DNA from 2 places in the Oerskovia sp. 140933 genome. Region 2 is predicted to be linked to the other one. Evidence: predicted binding sites of a transcription regulator. Region 2 holds the regulator's gene; the other holds the start of a gene.
What was found. The regulator LexA, encoded in region 2, represses DNA repair genes until DNA is damaged. The targets are predictions, from matches to a motif close to TCGAACANNTGTTCGA.

Region 1 (8,578 bases), on a different contig from region 2:
CCGCGCCGCCACCGGAGCACCACCCAGATTTCCCGACCCCGGCCATGACCGGGTACCTTGGGATCTTGCTGTGTCTTGTTCCGCGCTGCCATCAGCACGGTGACCGCACAGCGACGCACAACCCTCCTGTCACGGAGAGACCGTGACCGCTGAGTCCGCAGGAGGTGGGTTAACCGCATGCGTCAGTACGAATTGATGATCATCCTCGACCCCGAGATCGAGGAGCGCACCGTTGCTCCGTCGCTCGACAAGTACCTGACGGTCATCAAGACCGACGGTGGCACTGTCGACAAGGTGGACATCTGGGGCCGTCGCCGCCTGTCCTTCGAGATCAACAAGAAGTCCGAGGGCATCTACGCCGTCGTCGACTTCACCGCGACGTCGGACACGGCCAAGGAGCTGGACCGTCAGCTCGGCCTCAACGAGGTCGTCCTGCGCACGAAGGTCCTGCGCACCGACGCTCGCTGATCGCCTCGCACGTCTGACTTCCCTCGTGGCACCCCCGGTGCGCTGCGCGTCCTCACGGACGACGTCGGTGGCACGTGGTGGGATGTCCGCGGACGGGGGTCATCCCCTTCGAAGAGTCTTCGATACGCAACGAACAATGAGGAGCTGGCATGGCTGGTGAAACCGTCATCACGGTGGTCGGGAACCTGACCGGGGACCCGGAGCTTCGCTTCACCCCCGCTGGGGCTGCCGTCGCCAACTTCACCGTGGCGTCCACGCCGCGCACCTTCGACCGCCAGAGCAACGAGTGGAAGGACGGCGACACGCTGTTCATGCGCTGCTCGATCTGGCGCGAGGCCGCGGAGAACGTCGCCGAGTCCTTGACCAAGGGCATGCGCGTGGTTGTTCAGGGCCGTCTGGTCCAGCGTTCGTACGAGACCCGCGAGGGGGAGAAGCGCACGGTCGTCGAGCTGCAGGTGGAGGAGATCGGTCCTTCCCTGAAGTACGCCTCCGCGAAGGTCACCCGGGCCCAGCGCTCGGGCGGCGGCAACTTCGGTGGTGGCGGCGGCTTCGGCGGCGGCGGCGCTTCGAACGGCGGTGGTTTCAGCGCTTCCGGCGGTGGCCAGCAGAACAACGACGACCCGTGGGCCACGGCTGGCCCGGCGTCGTCGGGTGGGTCCTCGTTCTCGGACGAGCCCCCCTTCTAGTCACCGCTCACCCCAGACAAACCCTTCCCGGCGGGGCAGGTGCCCGACGACGGCACCCACCCCGGCCGGGGATAGCACCTTGTGAAGGAGCAACACCATGGCGAAGCCAGTGGTGCGCAAGCCCAAGAAGAAGTCCAACCCCCTGAAGTCGGCGAAGATCGAGTCGGTCGACTACAAGGACACGACCCTGCTGCGGAAGTTCATCTCCGACCGCGGGAAGATCCGTGCCCGTCGCGTGACCGGCGTCTCCGTCCAGGAGCAGCGTCAGATCGCACGTGCCGTCAAGAACGCTCGCGAGATGGCGCTCCTGCCGTACTCGTCGTCCGCACGCTGATCGAGAGGGGATAGAACATGGCAAAGCTCATTCTGACCCACGAGGTCACCGGCCTGGGCGAGCCCGGCGACGTGGTCGAGGTCAAGGACGGGTACGCCCGTAACTTCCTCGTGCCCCGTGGCCTGGCGACCGGATGGTCCAAGGGTGCCGAGTCGCAGATCTCTGCGATCCGCAAGGCTCGCAAGGCTCGCGAGATCGCGACGCTCGACGAGGCCAAGGCGACGCGCGACTCGCTGCAGTCGAAGCCTGTCGTCGTCACCGCGAAGGCGGGCCAGGGCGGCCGTCTGTTCGGTGCTGTCACCACGGGTGACATCGCCGAGGCCGTGAAGGCTGCCGGCGGCCCGTCCGTCGACAAGCGCAAGATCGAGATCGGCCAGCCGATCAAGTCGACCGGTTCGTACACGGTCACCATCCGCCTGCACGCCGAGGTCTCGGCGAACATCGCGGTCAACGTGGTGGCTGCCTGATCGACTGATCGCCCCTGTCCCGTGAGGGATGGATGGATCGGAGATCGTCACCGAAGGCCCGGTCCCCTCTGCGGAGGGGGCCGGGCCTTCGTGCGTCCCGGGCCGGGCGGCGTCTCAGGCGCCCGTGACCATCCACCGGTCGCCGCGCGCACGGAGCCCCGTGGTCAGGGCACGCGCCGCCATGAAGACCCCCGCGAAGGCCGCCCACAACCACGCGAGGCCGGCGGCGCCGTCGGGCGCGAGGGCGCGGACCGCCAGCGCGAACGGCACGTACACGACGAACGTGACCATGCCCGCCCACGCGAGGTAGCGGCCGTCCCCGGCGCCGATCAGCACGCCGTCGAGGACGAAGACCCACCCCGCCATGGGGAGCAGCAGACCGCACACGGCCATCCCGAGCGCGACGGCGGTGCGGACGTCGGGGTCGGACGTGAAGAACAGCGCGAACCACCATCCGCCCGCCGCCATGACCAGGCCGAGGAGCGCGCCCGCCGCGACGCCCCACTCGAGCGTGCGACGCAGGACCGAGCGCACGTGCGACCGGTCACCGGCGCCCAGGCCGTGACCCACGAGGGCCTGCGCGGCGATCGCGAGGGCGTCGAGCGCGAACGCCGCGAGCCCCCACACCGACGCCACGACCTGGTAGCCGGCGAGCGTGACCTCGCCGAGCCCCGTCGCGACGAAGACCGTCAGGAGGATCGCGAGGCGCAGCGAGAGCGTGCGCACGAACAGCGGTGCGCCGGCGCGCGCGTTGGACCAGATGCCGCCCGCGGCGGGGCGCAGGGAGGCACCCTCGCGTCGGGCCCCGCGCACGACGACGACCGCGAGCACCGCGCCCATCGTGAGCTGTGCGACGGCGGTCCCGATGCCCGAGCCCGCGATGCCCAGGCCCACGCCGTACACGAGGACGACGTTGAGGACCGCGTTGAACGTCGCTCCGCCCGCGGCGACGTAGAGGGGCGTGCGCGTGTCCTGCAGGCCGCGCAGGACCCCCGTCGAGGCGAGGACGACGAGCATGCCGGGCAGGCCCAGACCCGACCACCGCAGGTACACCAGGGCGTGCTCCGCGACCTCGCCCGTGCCGCCCATCGCGCCGATCGCCCAGCCGCCACCTACCCACAGGGTCGCCGCGAGGACGAGGCCCAGCCCGAGCGCGAGCCACATCCCGTCGATCCCGGACTGGAGCGCCTCGCGCCGGTGCCCGGCGCCGATGCGCCGGGCCACGGCCGCGGTCGTCGCGTACGCGAGGAACACGCACAGGCCGACGAGGGTCAGGAGGACCGTGGACGCGAGGGAGAGCCCGGCGAGCTCGGCGGTCCCCAGGTGCCCGACGACGGCGCTGTCCACGAGCACGAAGATCGGCTCCGCGACGAGCGCGCCCAGGGCAGGGACCGCGAGGGCCAGGATCTGCCGGTCGATCACGCGACGGCTCGGCGGGGCGCTCCCTGTGGACGACGGCTGCGGGTGCGGGGCACCGGCGGTGACCGGGGAGGGGTCCTCGGGTGAACGGGGTGAACGACCGGCGTCGGAGGGCTGACCGGGAGCTGGCTGGCGTGCGTGCGGCGTGTCGCCGGAATTTCTTTCGTCCACACCCCTGAGCCTAGTGAACAGGCTGCTCATGGGCCTGTACAGGGGACAACTCGTCAGTTGTCCACATGGTTGTCCACATGGCTGTGAACAGGCTGGCGGGGTCTGTCCACAGGCTGTCCACACCTCTGTGAACAGGGTCGTTTGCGGGGGATGGAAGCGCGATCTACTGTCGCTGAGTCGTGCATGCTCGGGCCTACGGACGGTCGACGGTGCAGCACCACACGACACCCCTCAACGACGCGGGCTCAAGGACGTGTTGGTGGGCCGGAGTAGAACAGATGTGCGACGCAGGACGATACCCGGCCACGCCGGGGGAGTGAGGGGCCCGCATGTCGATCGACGAGCTCGAGTCGAGCTTCGGACCGCCCGCAGGCAGCGGTGGTCCCGGCTTCGACCGCACCCCGCCGCAGGACATCGCGGCCGAGCAGAGCGTCCTCGGTGGCATGCTCCTGTCCAAGGACGCCATCGCGGACGTGATCGAGCAGATCCGCGGCACCGACTTCTACAAGCCCGCGCACGAGTCGATCTACGACGTCATCATCGACCTCTACGGTCGTGGTGAGCCTGCCGACGCCATCACGGTCGTCGCCGAGCTCACGCGCCGCGGCGAGCTGGGACGGATCGGCGGAGCGCCCTACATCCACGACCTCATGGCCATGGTCCCCACCGCCGCGAACGCGGGCTACTACGCCCGCATCGTGCGCGAGCGGGCCGTGCTGCGCCGCCTCGTCGAGGCCGGGACGCGCATCGTGCAGCTCGGGTACGCGACCGACGGGGGCGACGTCGACGACGTCGTCAACAACGCGCAGGCCGAGGTCTACGCGGTCACCGAACGACGCACCGCCGAGGACTACATCGTCCTGGGCGAGGTCATCGGCGGGACCGTCGACGAGATCGAGGCCGCCGGGCACCGCGGCGAGGGCATGGTGGGGGTCCCGACCGGGTTCGCGGACCTTGACCGCCTGACCAACGGGCTGCACCCCGGGCAGATGATCGTGATCGCGGCGCGCCCGGCCATCGGGAAGGCGCTCGCGCTCGACACCCTCCTGCCCACGCCGACGGGGTGGACCACCATGGGCGAGGTGGCGGTCGGTGACCAGCTCCTCGCTGCGGACGGCACCCCGACGACCGTCGTGGGCGCGACCGAGGTCCTCACGGACCGGCCGTGCTACGAGGTCGTGTTCGACGACGGTACGACGATCGTGGCCGATGCGCTGCACGAATGGTCGACGAGCACCAGGGCGTCGCGCCGGAAGGGTGGGCTGGACGGGACCGTTCGGACCACCGAGGAGATCGCCGCGACGCTCCGGTGCGAGACGGCAGACCGACGCGCCAACCACGCGGTGAGGACGGCGGGTGCGCTGGCACTCCCCGTGGCGGACCTTCCCCTGCATCCCTACGCCCTGGGTGTCTGGCTGGGGGACGGTCACTCCGCATCAGCCCGGTTCACGTCTGCCGATCCCGAGATCGCGGCACGTATCGAAGGGCTGGGACTGGTCGCCGAGGAGCGCACGCGTTTCGAGGGGGCGGCGCGCCTCTACACGCTGCAGCTTCCCGAGGCACCGGCCGTCGCCACGCGGAACTGTGTCGTCTGCGGGCGCGAGTTCCTGCCACGTACGAGCCAGATCAAGACCTGTGGACGCTCGTGCGGTGGGAAGTCCAAGGGCATCTCCGAGAAGATGCCTGCCCCGACGTGCCCGGACTGCGGACGCCCCAGCACCGGTCTTCGGCGCTGCCAGGACTGCCACAACGCTCGCGGGACCGTCGCCGGGATCCTGCGCACGCTCGGTGTGATGGACGACAAGCACATCCCCCTCACCTACCTCCGGGCGAGCGAGGCGCAGCGTCGCGAGCTGCTGGCGGGACTCCTGGACACGGACGGCACGGTCAATCCCACGGGTAGCCCCCAGATCGCCCTGACGAACCGGCGCCTTGCCGAAGGCGTCCGCGAACTGATCCACAGCCTCGGGTACCGGACGGGTTGGTCCGAGAAGAGGGTGGGCGGGCGATCCGAAAAGTCGTCCACCGCCTACACCATCACGTTCACGACCGACGACGACGTCTTCGCTCTCGAGCGGAAGAAACTGGTTCACAAGGAACGTCGTCGCCCGTCGACCCCTCGACTGAGGTCTCGCTTCATCGTCGACGTCCGACGCATCGACTCGGTGCCCGTCCGGTGCGTGGAGATCGACCACCCCGAGCACCTCTACCTGGCTAGTCGCACGATGATCCCCACGCACAACTCGACGCTGGGAATCGACATCGTCAGGTCGGCGTCGATCAAGCACAACATGACGTCCGTCGTGTTCTCGCTCGAGATGAGCCGCAACGAGATCACGATGCGTCTGTTGGCTGCCGAGGCGCGCATCCACCTGCAGAAGATGCGCAACGGCTCCATGGGGGAGGACGACTGGCAGAAGCTCGCCGGCACCATGGGCAAGATCTCCGAGGCGCCGCTCTTCATCGACGACTCGCCCAACATGTCGCTCATGGAGATCCGCGCCAAGTGCCGCAGGCTCAAGCAGAAGCACGACCTCAAGCTCGTCGTGATCGACTACCTCCAGCTCATGACGTCGGGCAAGCGAGTCGAGTCCCGACAGCAGGAGGTCTCCGAGTTCTCGCGTGCGCTCAAGCTCCTCGCGAAGGAGCTCGAGGTGCCCGTCATCGCGATCTCGCAGCTGAACCGTGGCGCCGAGCAGCGCACGGACAAGAAGCCCGCGATGAGCGACCTGCGTGAGTCGGGCTGCCTCACCGAGGACACCAAGATCCTGCGAGCCGACACGGGGGCCGAGACCACGATGGGTGAGCTGTACGCCCTCGGTGCCAAGGACGTGCCCGTGTGGGCGCTCAACGAGCGCCTCCAGTACGTGCGACGCCACCTCACGCACGTGTTCCCCACCGGGACGCGCGAGACGTTCCGGCTCAAGCTGGCCTCCGGCAAGGAGATCAGCGCGACCGCCAACCACCCGTTCCTCACCTACGAGGGCTGGACGCCGCTCGGCGAGCTGCAGGTGGGCTCGCGCCTCGGCGTGCCGCGCCACGTCCCCGGACCGGAGCAGAGCGTCGCGTGGGACGACCGCAAGGTCGTCATGCTCGCCCACATGCTGGGCGACGGCTCGTTCGTCAAGCGCCAGCCCATCCGCTACGCGTCGATCGACGAGAAGAACCTCGCGGTCGTCTCGGAGGCCGCGGGTGCCTTCGGCATCACCCCGATCCGCGACGAGTACGCGGTCGCCCGCTGCACCACGCTTCGCCTCCCCGCGCCGTACCGGCTCGCCCGGGGCAAGCGGAACCCCGTGGCGGAGTGGCTCGACGACATGGGGCTCTTCGGGGCGCGGAGCCACGAGAAGTTCGTGCCGTCCACCGTGTTCCACCTGCCGAAGGAGCAGATCGCGCTCTTCATCCGGCACATCTGGGCGACCGACGGCTCGGTGACCGTCAACGCCAACGGTCGCAGCGGTCGCATCTACTACGCCTCGACCTCGCGTCAGCTCGTCGACGGGCTCTCCCGCCTGCTGCTGCGCTTCGGCATCTCGACACGCCTGCGGACGGCAACCGCCAAGGGCGCGTACCGGACCGGGTACACGCTCGACATCTCCGGCGTGGACGACCAGCGACGGTTCCTCCAGGAGATCGGGGTGCACGGCGAGCGCGGTGCCGCCGCCGAGCGCCTCCTCGAGATCATCCGGGACACCCGCGCGAACACCAACGTCGACACCGTGCCGCGCCAGGTGTGGGACGACGTCCGCGTGCTCCTCGAGGAACGCAGTATGTCGCACCGCAAGTTCGCCGAAGCCATGGGGACGCAGTTCAGCGGGAGCGCGATGTTCAAGGCATCGCCTTCCCGGCAGCGGCTCGGGAAGATCGCGGAAGTCCTCGACAGCGAGGAGCTCGAGATCATGGCGGTCAACGACCTGCTGTGGGACGAGGTCGTCTCCATCACCCCCGAGGGCGAGAAGCCCGTCTACGACGCGACGGTCGTCGGGACCCACAACTTCGTCGCCAACGGTATCGCCGTCCACAACAGCATCGAGCAGGACGCCGACATGGTCATCCTTCTGCACCGTGAGGACGCCTACGAGAAGGAGTCCCCGCGAGCCGGTGAGGCCGACCTGATCGTCGCAAAGCACCGTAACGGCCCGACCGACACGATCACCGTCGCGTTCCAAGGGCACTACGCGCGCTTCGTGGACATGCAGGTCTAGCCCGTAGTTTCGTCATCTTCCCTGGTCTGACCGGTGTCGAGATGCAGACTAGTTTGCAAACGAACGCACCTTTGTAACAAACAAGTGCGAGACCACGGTACGTGTGGCGGCGATCGGTGGTGCTGGTGTCGATTGATCAAGCGCGCTGTTGTGGCAGTGGATGCGCGGTCAGTGGACTCCAACCGCTTGCACACCACTTCTAGGCCGCGATCGGGCCGGGGCTGCTGGTGCGCCCCGGCCCTGCATCACTTGTAGCGGCGAAGGCCGTCAGTCGGGCGTGCTGTCGCCGATCGGTGATCGTCGGCTCCGCGCGAGCAGGAGTAGGGCGAGTACGAGTGCCGCTGCCCCGACGGCACCGATCGCCGCGGGCAGACCGCCGAGAGCGGCGGCCACTCCGGTCACGACGAGCGGAGCGAGGAACTGACCGAGGTAGAAGGATGAGTTCCATAGCCCGGAGACACGACCACGCTGCTCGAACGGCTGGCGTGCGATGACCCAGACCACCAGGGTTGGCAGGAGTAGTCCAGATCCCACCGACGTGATCACCGCTCCCGTGACCAATGCTGCGAGGCCGCCTGGTGCGAGCCAGATGACCAGCATGCCGATGGCCTGCAACCCGAATGCCGTGGGAAGCAGCGTCGCGGGGGTGAACCGTGCCACGCGCGGGAAGGTGAGGCCGCCGACGGCAGTGGCCAGAGATGCCCCGGCCGCAACGGCACCGATAACCGCGGTGGACTGGGCATCGACTCCGGTACCGACCACGAGGTAGCTGATCTCGACGATCAGCACGTAGAACGTGATGCCGCCTGTCAGCGTCACGAGGAGGGG
Region 2 (8,578 bases):
CGCATCCCCTTCCCGCGACCCGACGACCCCGTGAAGTCGGCCCGCGCTCGAGCCGTCGAGGCCGCGGGCGGCAACGGCTTCATGCAGGTCTCGGCCAACCACGCCGCCCTGCTGCTCGCCCAGGGCGCCGGGCGCCTCATCCGGTCCACGTCGGACCGCGGCGTCGTCGCGGTCCTCGACCCGCGTCTCGCGACGGCCCGCTACGGTTCCTACCTCACGAGGTCCATGCCGGACTTCTGGACCACGACCGACCGTCGTGTCGTTCTCTCTGCGCTCGAGCGCCTGTCCGCCCTAGGCTGAGACCCGGCAGTCCACGCGGCGGACGTCGGACGCTCGTGCAGCGACCGGCGGCCGACGCACTACGTCCAGGAGGCACAGTGCCCGCCCGTACCACCAAGCTCGCGATCGTCGGCGCAGGTTCCGTCGGATCGACCCTCGCCTACGCGGCGCTCATGCGCGGAGCCGCTCACACCGTGAGCCTCCTCGACATCAACCGGACCAAGGTCGAGGCCGAGGTCCTCGACCTCCAGCACGGCATCCAGTTCATGCCGATGGCCAAGGTCGAGGGCTCCGACGACGTCGCGGTGTGCGCCGACGCCGACGTCGTGGTGTTCACCGCCGGCGCCAAGCAGAAGCCTGGTCAGACGCGCCTCGACCTCGCGGAGGCCACGATCTCGCTCGTCCGCAAGATCCTGCCCGGGCTCGTCGAGGTCGCGCCCAACGCGATCTACATCATGGTCACGAACCCCGTCGACGTGGTGACGTACGCCGCGCTCAAGTACTCGGGCCTCCCGCCCAACCAGCTGTTCGGCAGCGGTACCGTCCTGGACTCGTCCAGGCTGCGGTTCCTCGTGGCGCAGCACTGCGGCGTTGCGGTGCAGAACGTCCACGCCTACATCGCCGGCGAGCACGGCGACAGCGAGATCCCGCTCTGGAGCTCGGCGACGATCAGCGGCGTCCCGCTGCTCGACTGGAAGGGCCTGCAGGGCCGTGGCCCCCTCACGGCCGAGGTGCGCGAGGACATCGCGCACGAGGTCGTGCAGTCCGCCTACCGCATCATCGAGGGCAAGGGCGCGACCAACTACGCGGTCGCCCTGGCCGCGACCCGGATCATCGAGGCGATCCTCGACGACGAGCACCGGGTCCTGCCGGTGTCGTCGCTGCTCGAGGACTTCCACGGGATCAGCGACGTCTGCCTGTCCGTCCCCTCGCTCCTCGAGCGACGCGGCTGCGGGGAGCGCATCGAGGTGCCGTTGTCCGACCACGAGCTCGCGGGCCTGCGGGCGTCCGCCGACTCGGTCCGTGCGGTGGCCAAGAGCTTCGGTCTGTAGCCCCGGACGCCGGTGCGCCGGTGCGCCGGCGGGCCCGGTGTCCGCTCGCCGGACGACGGCCCCGTGGCACGACGAAGGGGACGAGCCCTGAGGCTCGTCCCCTTCGTCGTGCCTGCTCAGAGGCTGCGCAGCACCGAGACCACGCGACCGAGGATCTGTGCGTCGTCCCCGGAGATGGGTCGGTAGGCCGCGTTGTGCGGCATGAGCCAGACGTGCTTGTCGATGCGCTTGAAGGTCTTGACGGTCGCCTCGCCGTCGATCATCGCGGCGACGATCTCCCCGTTCTCGGCGACGGGCTGACGGCGCACGACGACCCAGTCCCCGTCGCAGATCGCGGCGTCGATCATGGAGTCACCGGCCACGCGGAGCAGGAAGAGCTCGCCGTCGCCCACGAGCTGGCGGGGCAGCGGGAACACGTCCTCGACGACCTGCTCGGCAAGGATGGGGCCACCGGCGGCGATACGGCCCACGACGGGCACGTAGGACGGCGTGGGCCGCTCGGGCGAGTCCTCGGAGGCGTCGACGCCCTCGACGCGCGGGAAGCCGCTGCCGGGGAGCGGTGCGATGCCCCTGCTGTCGTCGTTGTGGACGACCTCGATCGCACGGGGCCGGTTGGGGTCACGGCGCAGGTAGCCCTTGCGCTCGAGCGTCGTGAGCTGGTGCTTGACGCTCGACGGGCTCGTGAGGCCCACCGCCTCGCCGATCTCGCGCATGCTCGGCGGGTAGCCCCGCTGCTCGACCGATGCGCGGATCGTCTCGAGCACGAGGCGCTGGCGCGGCGTCAGGCCGTCCCCGCCGGTCGTGCCGTCGGGGAGCTCGTGCACCTTCGCGAGCCTGCCCGTGGTGTCGGCCACCCGTCCCGCCATCGTCGTCTCCGCCCTGCTCGGCCGTCTCGGTCCCTGTACTGCGGAGAGGCACCGCGAGCGGCACCGGCTCCTGCGCGCGGTCGACCGCGATCCCGTCCGCCCGCGGTGCGGGACGTCCCGCTCGGCGAGCGCCCGACATATCGGACGACCCGTACCCGACCAGCGTAGGTCACGCGGCGACACGAATCAAACACATGTTCGAGCATGTCTCGACATCCGCCGTCTTCGGTGATAGAAATCGTACAGATGTTCGACGAACAGGTGTTCGAACCGACCGGGGAAGGCGGTTCGGGCACCGCGGACCGAGGAGCGGCGATGAGTGTCAGTGCGATGGACGTGACCCAGGGCTGGGAAGTCGAGCGCAGGGCTGTGCGGCAGCGGGAAGCCCCGTTGCGGCTGACCGCGCGCGGGCGAGCGGTGCTCGTGCTCCTCGTGGCGACCGTGCTGGCGCTCGGCGCCCTGTGGGGTGGCCGCGCCGTCGCTTCGGGTCCCGGTGAGCCGGTCGAGGTGCGGGTCCATGTCGTCGAGGCGGGCGAGACCCTGTGGCAGCACGCCTCCGCCCTGGCGGCGGGCAGTCGCGACGTGCGCGACGTCATGGTGGACCTCGCGGAGCTGAACAACCTCTCCTCGAACGGCCTGCAGGTCGGACAGCGGTTGCTCCTGCCCGTGGATCCTGACTTCGGCCGCTGACGTCGCCCGGCGGGTCGTGCGGAGGGGGCGGTCCGTGCGCGGGACGAGGGGGGTTGCGCAATCGCGTTAGGTTCGCCTAAGTTAGTACTGCCTCACCCGCCCGGCTGGGGGGTCGGTCGGTGAGGAGGAGGTGCGCCCAGCGTGCCTCCGCAGTTGCGTCGACGTCTGCGAGGCGAGTCGCGGACGTGAGATGGGGACGGGGGCGTCCCGACGGAGGTGGCCGTTCGACGGCCACCTCCGTTCTCACGTGAGCGGTCGTGCGCCCTGCGGTGAGCCGTCCTCCGGTGCGTCGCGGGGTCGCGGTTCCCGGGTGACGGCGGTCGGACTGTGACCCGCTCGCCGGGCGGGGCGTCTTGCGCCTCGTCGAGGTCGGGACATAGGTTCGGGACGCACCTTCCGTGGCGACCGGCCCGGAGGGCCCGCGCAGCCCACAGGAGTATCGCCTCATGCACTGTCCGTTCTGCCGGCACGCGGACTCCCGGGTCGTCGACTCACGAACCTCCGACGACGGAGCGTCCATCCGTCGCCGTCGACAGTGCCCCGCGTGCAACCGGCGCTTCACCACGATCGAGACGGCCAGCCTCTCGGTCGTCAAGCGGTCCGGGGTGACCGAGCCCTTCAGCCGGGAGAAGATCGTCACGGGCGTGCGCAAGGCGTGCCAGGGGCGTCCGGTCAACGAGGACGACCTCGCGGTGCTGGCGCAGAAGGTCGAGGAGTCGCTCCGTGCGGGCGGCAGCGCCGAGCTCGACGCCTACGAGATCGGGCTCGCCATCCTCGGGCCGCTCCGCGAGCTCGACGAGGTCGCGTACCTGCGCTTCGCGAGCGTCTACCAGGCGTTCGACTCGCTCGAGGACTTCGAGTCCGCCATCAACTCGCTCCGTGCGGAGCGCGAGGAGCGTGCGGCTGCGTCCGGCGACGCGGCCGCGACGGACGACGAGCCGACCGCCGACGTGGTGCCCGACCGCGCCTAGCTGGACCCGGCCGGGTACACCAGGTCCCGCGTTTCGGCGACGGGGCTCGGTCATGCCTGAGAGCCCGGCCAGCGGTCGTTCGACCCGGCTAGAGGTCGCTCGACCGTGCGGCCCAGATGTTGACACCGGTGTTCAGGGGCCTAGGTGTCCCGTCTGGCCCTGGCTCGGTGGTGACGGCGTCGATCGCCGCGAGCTCGTCCTGCGAGAACGGCGGCGAGTCCAGTGCTGCCAGGTTCTCGTCCACCTGCTCGACGGTCCGTGCACCCACGAGCACCGACGTGACGCGGGAGTCGCGCAGCGTCCAGGCGATGGCGGTCCGGGAGAGGGGCTCTCCCCGTCCGGTCGCCACGTCACGCAGCGCCCGGACCCGGGCGAGGTTCTCGGGAGCGAGGTGCTCCTTGCGCAGGGAGACGCCGCGCGCCGCACGCGAGTCGGGCGGGACGCCGTCGAGATAGCGGTCGGAGAGGATGCCCTGGGCCAGCGGCGAGAAGACGACGAGCCCGGTGCCCGCGTCGCCGACGACGTCGAGCAGGCTGCGCCCGTCAGGGCCCGGGGCCTCGATCCACCGGTTCAGCATCGAGTACGAGGGCTGGTGCAGGACCAGCGGCAGGCCCAGGTCGCCGGCGACCGCGAGGGCCTCGGCCGTGCGCTCGGCCGAGTAGGACGAGATGGCCGCGTACGTCGCCCGGCCCGAGGTGACCGCGGTCGCCAGGGCGCCGATCGTCTCGTGGAGGGGAGTCGTGGGATCGAAGCGGTGGGAGTAGAAGACGTCCACGTGGTCGGTCCCCAGCCGGCGCAGCGACGCGTCGAGCGACGACAGCAGGTACTTGCGGGACCCGCCTTCCCCGTACGGCCCGGGGCCCATCCGGTAGCCGGCCTTGGTGGAGATCAGGAGCTCGTCGCGGTGGCCGCGCAGGTCACCGGCCAGGAGGCGGCCGAACGAGGCCTCGGCCGAACCCGGCGGGGGACCGTAGTTGTTCGCGAGGTCGAAGTGCACGATCCCACGCTCGAACGCGTGCAGGACGAGCTCGCGCTGGGCCGAGAACGGGGTCGAGTCCCCGAAGTTCTGCCAGAGGCCGAGCGAGAGGCGGGGCAGGACCAGGCCCGAGCGCCCGGCTCGGGAGAAGGGTACGGCCGTGCCCGGCTCCGGTGCTTTGTGCGACATGTCTCGACCGTACCCGGTCGTATTCGCTGGCGTTCGGTGGCCGCGTGCGACAGGCTTGGCACGGGAGCGCCCGACGGCGCACCTGATCCACCGAGAGAAGGAGGCCCGCCGATGACGACGTCGAAGGACGAGACACCCGCGACCACGCCCAGCGAGGACGCCAAGGCGAAGTTCCGCGAGGCACTTGACCGCAAGAACGCCGCGAGCCACCGCACCGCGGACGGAGGCTCGAACACGGGCTCCGTCCATGGTTCGGAGACCGTCGGACCTGTGCAGCGGACGTTCCGCCGCAAGTCCGGCTGAGCACCGGCCGGGTCTCGAACCGGCCCCACGCACTCGGAGCACGACGAAGGGGACCAGCCCGACGGGCTGGTCCCCTTCGTCGTGTCCGGACGTGAGGCGTCAGGACAGCACGCGCAGCTTGACGGTCGCGTCCATCGCACGCAGCTCCTCGATCGCCGCGGGCAGGAGCTCCGCGCCGACGTCCGTCACCACGTAGCCGAGGTCACCACGGGTCGCGAGCATCTGTCCCTCGATGTTCGTGCCGTGCTCGGCGAGGACCGCGTTGACGGCCGCGAGCACGCCCGGGGTGTTGCGGTGCAGGTGGGCGATCCGGCTCACGCCAGTGCTCTGCTCGAGCGCGAGGTTCGGCATGTTGACGCTCAGCGTCGTGGAGCCCGTCGCGAGGTAGTCCCGGAGCTTGCCGGAGACGAACTGGCCGATCGACTCCTGCGCCTCCTCGGTCGACCCGCCGATGTGCGGCGTGAGGATGACGTTCGGCAGGCCGCGCAGGTCCGACTCGAAGTGGTCGCCGCGCTTCTTGGGCTCCTCGGGGAACACGTCGATCGCGGCTCCCGACAGGTGCCCGGAGAGGATCGCCTCGCGCAGGGCGGCGGTGTCGACGACGAAGCCGCGCGACAGGTTGAGCAGGATCGAGCCGCGGCGCATGCGCGAGAGCTGCTTCTCGCCGAACAGGCCGGCGTTGCCACCCCGTCCGTCGACGTGGAGCGTCACGACGTCAGCGGTCTCGAGCAGCTCGTCGAGGCTGTCCATGCGGCGGGCGTTGCCCAGGGCGAGCTTCTCGGCCGTGTCGTAGAAGACCACCGACATGCCCAGCGCCTCGGCGACGACCGAGAGCTGGGTCCCGATGTTGCCGTAGCCGATGATGCCCAGCGTGCGCCCACGCACCTCGTGGGCTCCCTCGGCGGACTTGTCCCAGATGCCGTCGTGCAGCGCGCGGTCACGCTCGGTGAGCCGGCGGGTCAGCGCGATGATCTCCGCGAGCGCGATCTCCACGACCGAGCGGGTGTTGGAGAACGGCGCGTTGAACGTCGCGACGCCGTGGGCGGCCGCGGCCTTGAGGTCGATCTGGTTGGTCCCGATGCAGAACGCGCCGATCGCGACGAGGTCGGGGGCGGACTCCAGCACGCGGGCCGTCACGTTGGTCTTGGACCGGATGCCGAGGATGTTCACACCCTCGAGCGCCTCGATCAGCTCGGACTCGTCCAGGGCCCCGGAGCGCACGGTCACGTCGATACCGGCGGACTCGAGGATCGAGGTGGCGAGGGGGTGCAGGTTTTCAAGGAGGAGGGCGCGTAGCACGTGTCTATGGTGCGCCGAGTTGCTGCGAGCACCAAACGAGTCTTGTCCCTCGGACGACGCGATCTCCCCGCGCGCGAGCGTGCCCGCGCCCGTCAGTCGGCGAACCCCCGCGGGAGCGGACGGGCGTGCACGACGACGAGCCGTTGCGTCGGACGGGTCATCGCCACGTACAGCTCGGACGCGCCCGAGGTCGCCTCGAGGACCTCGGCGGGCTCCAGGAGGACGACCGCGTCGAACTCGAGCCCCTTGGCCTGGGTCGGGCTGAGGACCGTGAGCGCGGCCCCCAGCGCCTCGATCTCGGCCGCGGGCCCGGTCAGCAGCGGGTCGCTCGCGTGGGTCCGGGTCAGGTGGTCGCGCACGTCCGCCACGCGGTGGGCGGGAGCGACGACCGCGACCCGGCCGGCGCCGTCGGGACCCACGAACTCCGCCAGGGAGGACCGGACCCGGCGGGCGACCTCGGCCAGGACGTCCTGGTCCGGCCCGACGGGAGCCAGGACGAGCGCGCCCGGGACGTCGCGCGCCGAGGTGAGCGACGACGTCGGGAGGCGGTGGGCCGCGGCGAACCGCTGCGCCGTGTCCGCGATCTGCGTCGGCGTCCGGTAGTTGACCGTCAGGGTCGACAGGCGCCACGAGTCGCGCAGCAGCGGGTCGAGCATGCTCGCCCACGAGCGGGCACCGGCGAGCGAGGACGTCTGGGCGACGTCGCCGACGATCGTCATCGAGCGCGTCGGGCAGCGGCGGACCAGGGCACGCCACGCCATCGCGGAGAGCTCCTGGGCCTCGTCGACCACGACGTGCGCGTACGTCCAGGTCCGGTCCTGCGCGGCCCGCTCCGCCGTGGTCAGGCGCGAGCCGCCGCCCGCGAACCGGTCGGCGAGGATCTCCGCACCGACGATCCCGCCGCCCGCACCCGAGGACTCCAGGACCTGGCGCGCGTACTCGAGGTTCGCCGCGCGGTCCGCGGCCTCGGCCTTGGCCTGGGCGCGCGCGGCCTGGTCGTCCTCGCCGAGGAGCTCGGCGGCCTCGTCGAGCAGCGGCACGTCGGCGGGCGTCCACGGCGAGCCCTTGGGGCGCGCGAGAGCCGCACGGTCTGCGCGTGACATGTCCGGAGCCGCCTCGGCGAGGCGGTGCGGCTTGACGAAGAGGTCCTCGACCAGGCGTTCGGGGGTCAGCGGCATCCACGCGAGGTTGAGCGCGATCCGGATCTCGCGCTGGCGTCGGAGGTCGTCGATCACCTCGGCCCGCTCCTCGGGCGCGACGGGCCCGCCGAGCTCGACCAGGTACTGGTCGGCGAGGCGCCCCAGCATCTCCCGGACGAACGGTACGCGGGCCAGGTTGTGCGGCTTGTGCGTGCGGTGCGCCTTGGCGATCGCCTCGCGCACGTCGGAGCGGCGGACCACCAGGTCGTGCCCGTCGATGCGCAGGTGCTGGTCGGCGGCAGGGACGCGCTGGCGTGCGCGGACCGCCCGCTGGATGATCCTGGCCCACGACGCGCGGCCCTTGATCCGGGCGACCTCGGGCGGCTCCTCCCCGTCGGCGACGAGGCCGGGAAGGAGCTCGGAGATGGTCGTGCTCACGACGCCCGTCTCTCCGAGGGAGGGCAGGACCTGGTCGATGTAGTGCAGGAACGACAGGCTCGGCCCGACCAGGAGGACGCCCGAGCGCTCGAGCAGCCGTCGGTGGGCGTAGAGCAGGTAGGCCGCCCGGTGCAGGGCCACGGCGGTCTTGCCCGTGCCGGGTCCGCCCTGGACCACGAGGGCGCCCGCGAGCTGGGAGCGGATGATCGCGTCCTGCTCGGCCTGGATCGTGGCGACGATGTCACCCATGCGGCTCGTGCGTCCCGCGGCCATCGCCGCGAGCAGCGCGCCCTCGCCCGAGAGCGAGGAGTCGGTGGCGGCGTCCGAGGTGAGGTCGAGGACCTCGTCCTCGATGCCTGTCACGGTCCGTCCCCGG

Region 1: a site for LexA is predicted at 3,816-3,831, ahead of NHG27_RS11190 (replicative DNA helicase). Genes of this name have one in related genera too.

What each region holds. Positions count from the first base shown of each region.
Region 1 is NZ_JAMXIO010000018.1:46,423-55,000, forward strand. Features, by position in the region: gene rpsF (30S ribosomal protein S6) at 178-468, shown strand; gene NHG27_RS11170 (single-stranded DNA-binding protein) at 618-1,154, shown strand; gene rpsR (30S ribosomal protein S18) at 1,252-1,488, shown strand; gene rplI (50S ribosomal protein L9) at 1,506-1,955, shown strand; gene NHG27_RS11185 (MATE family efflux transporter) at 2,070-3,377, opposite strand; gene NHG27_RS11190 (replicative DNA helicase) at 3,875-7,750, shown strand; gene NHG27_RS11195 (MFS transporter) at 8,018-8,578, opposite strand, start outside.
Region 2 is NZ_JAMXIO010000016.1:18,641-27,218, forward strand. Features, by position in the region: gene NHG27_RS10180 (ATP-dependent DNA helicase) at 1-300, shown strand, start outside; gene NHG27_RS10185 (L-lactate dehydrogenase) at 378-1,331, shown strand; gene lexA (transcriptional repressor LexA) at 1,448-2,197, opposite strand; gene NHG27_RS10195 (LysM peptidoglycan-binding domain-containing protein) at 2,444-2,887, shown strand; gene nrdR (transcriptional regulator NrdR) at 3,334-3,858, shown strand; gene NHG27_RS10205 (aldo/keto reductase) at 3,947-5,023, opposite strand; gene NHG27_RS10210 (DUF5302 domain-containing protein) at 5,135-5,326, shown strand; gene serA (phosphoglycerate dehydrogenase) at 5,426-6,625, opposite strand; gene NHG27_RS10220 (HelD family protein) at 6,718-8,578, opposite strand, start outside.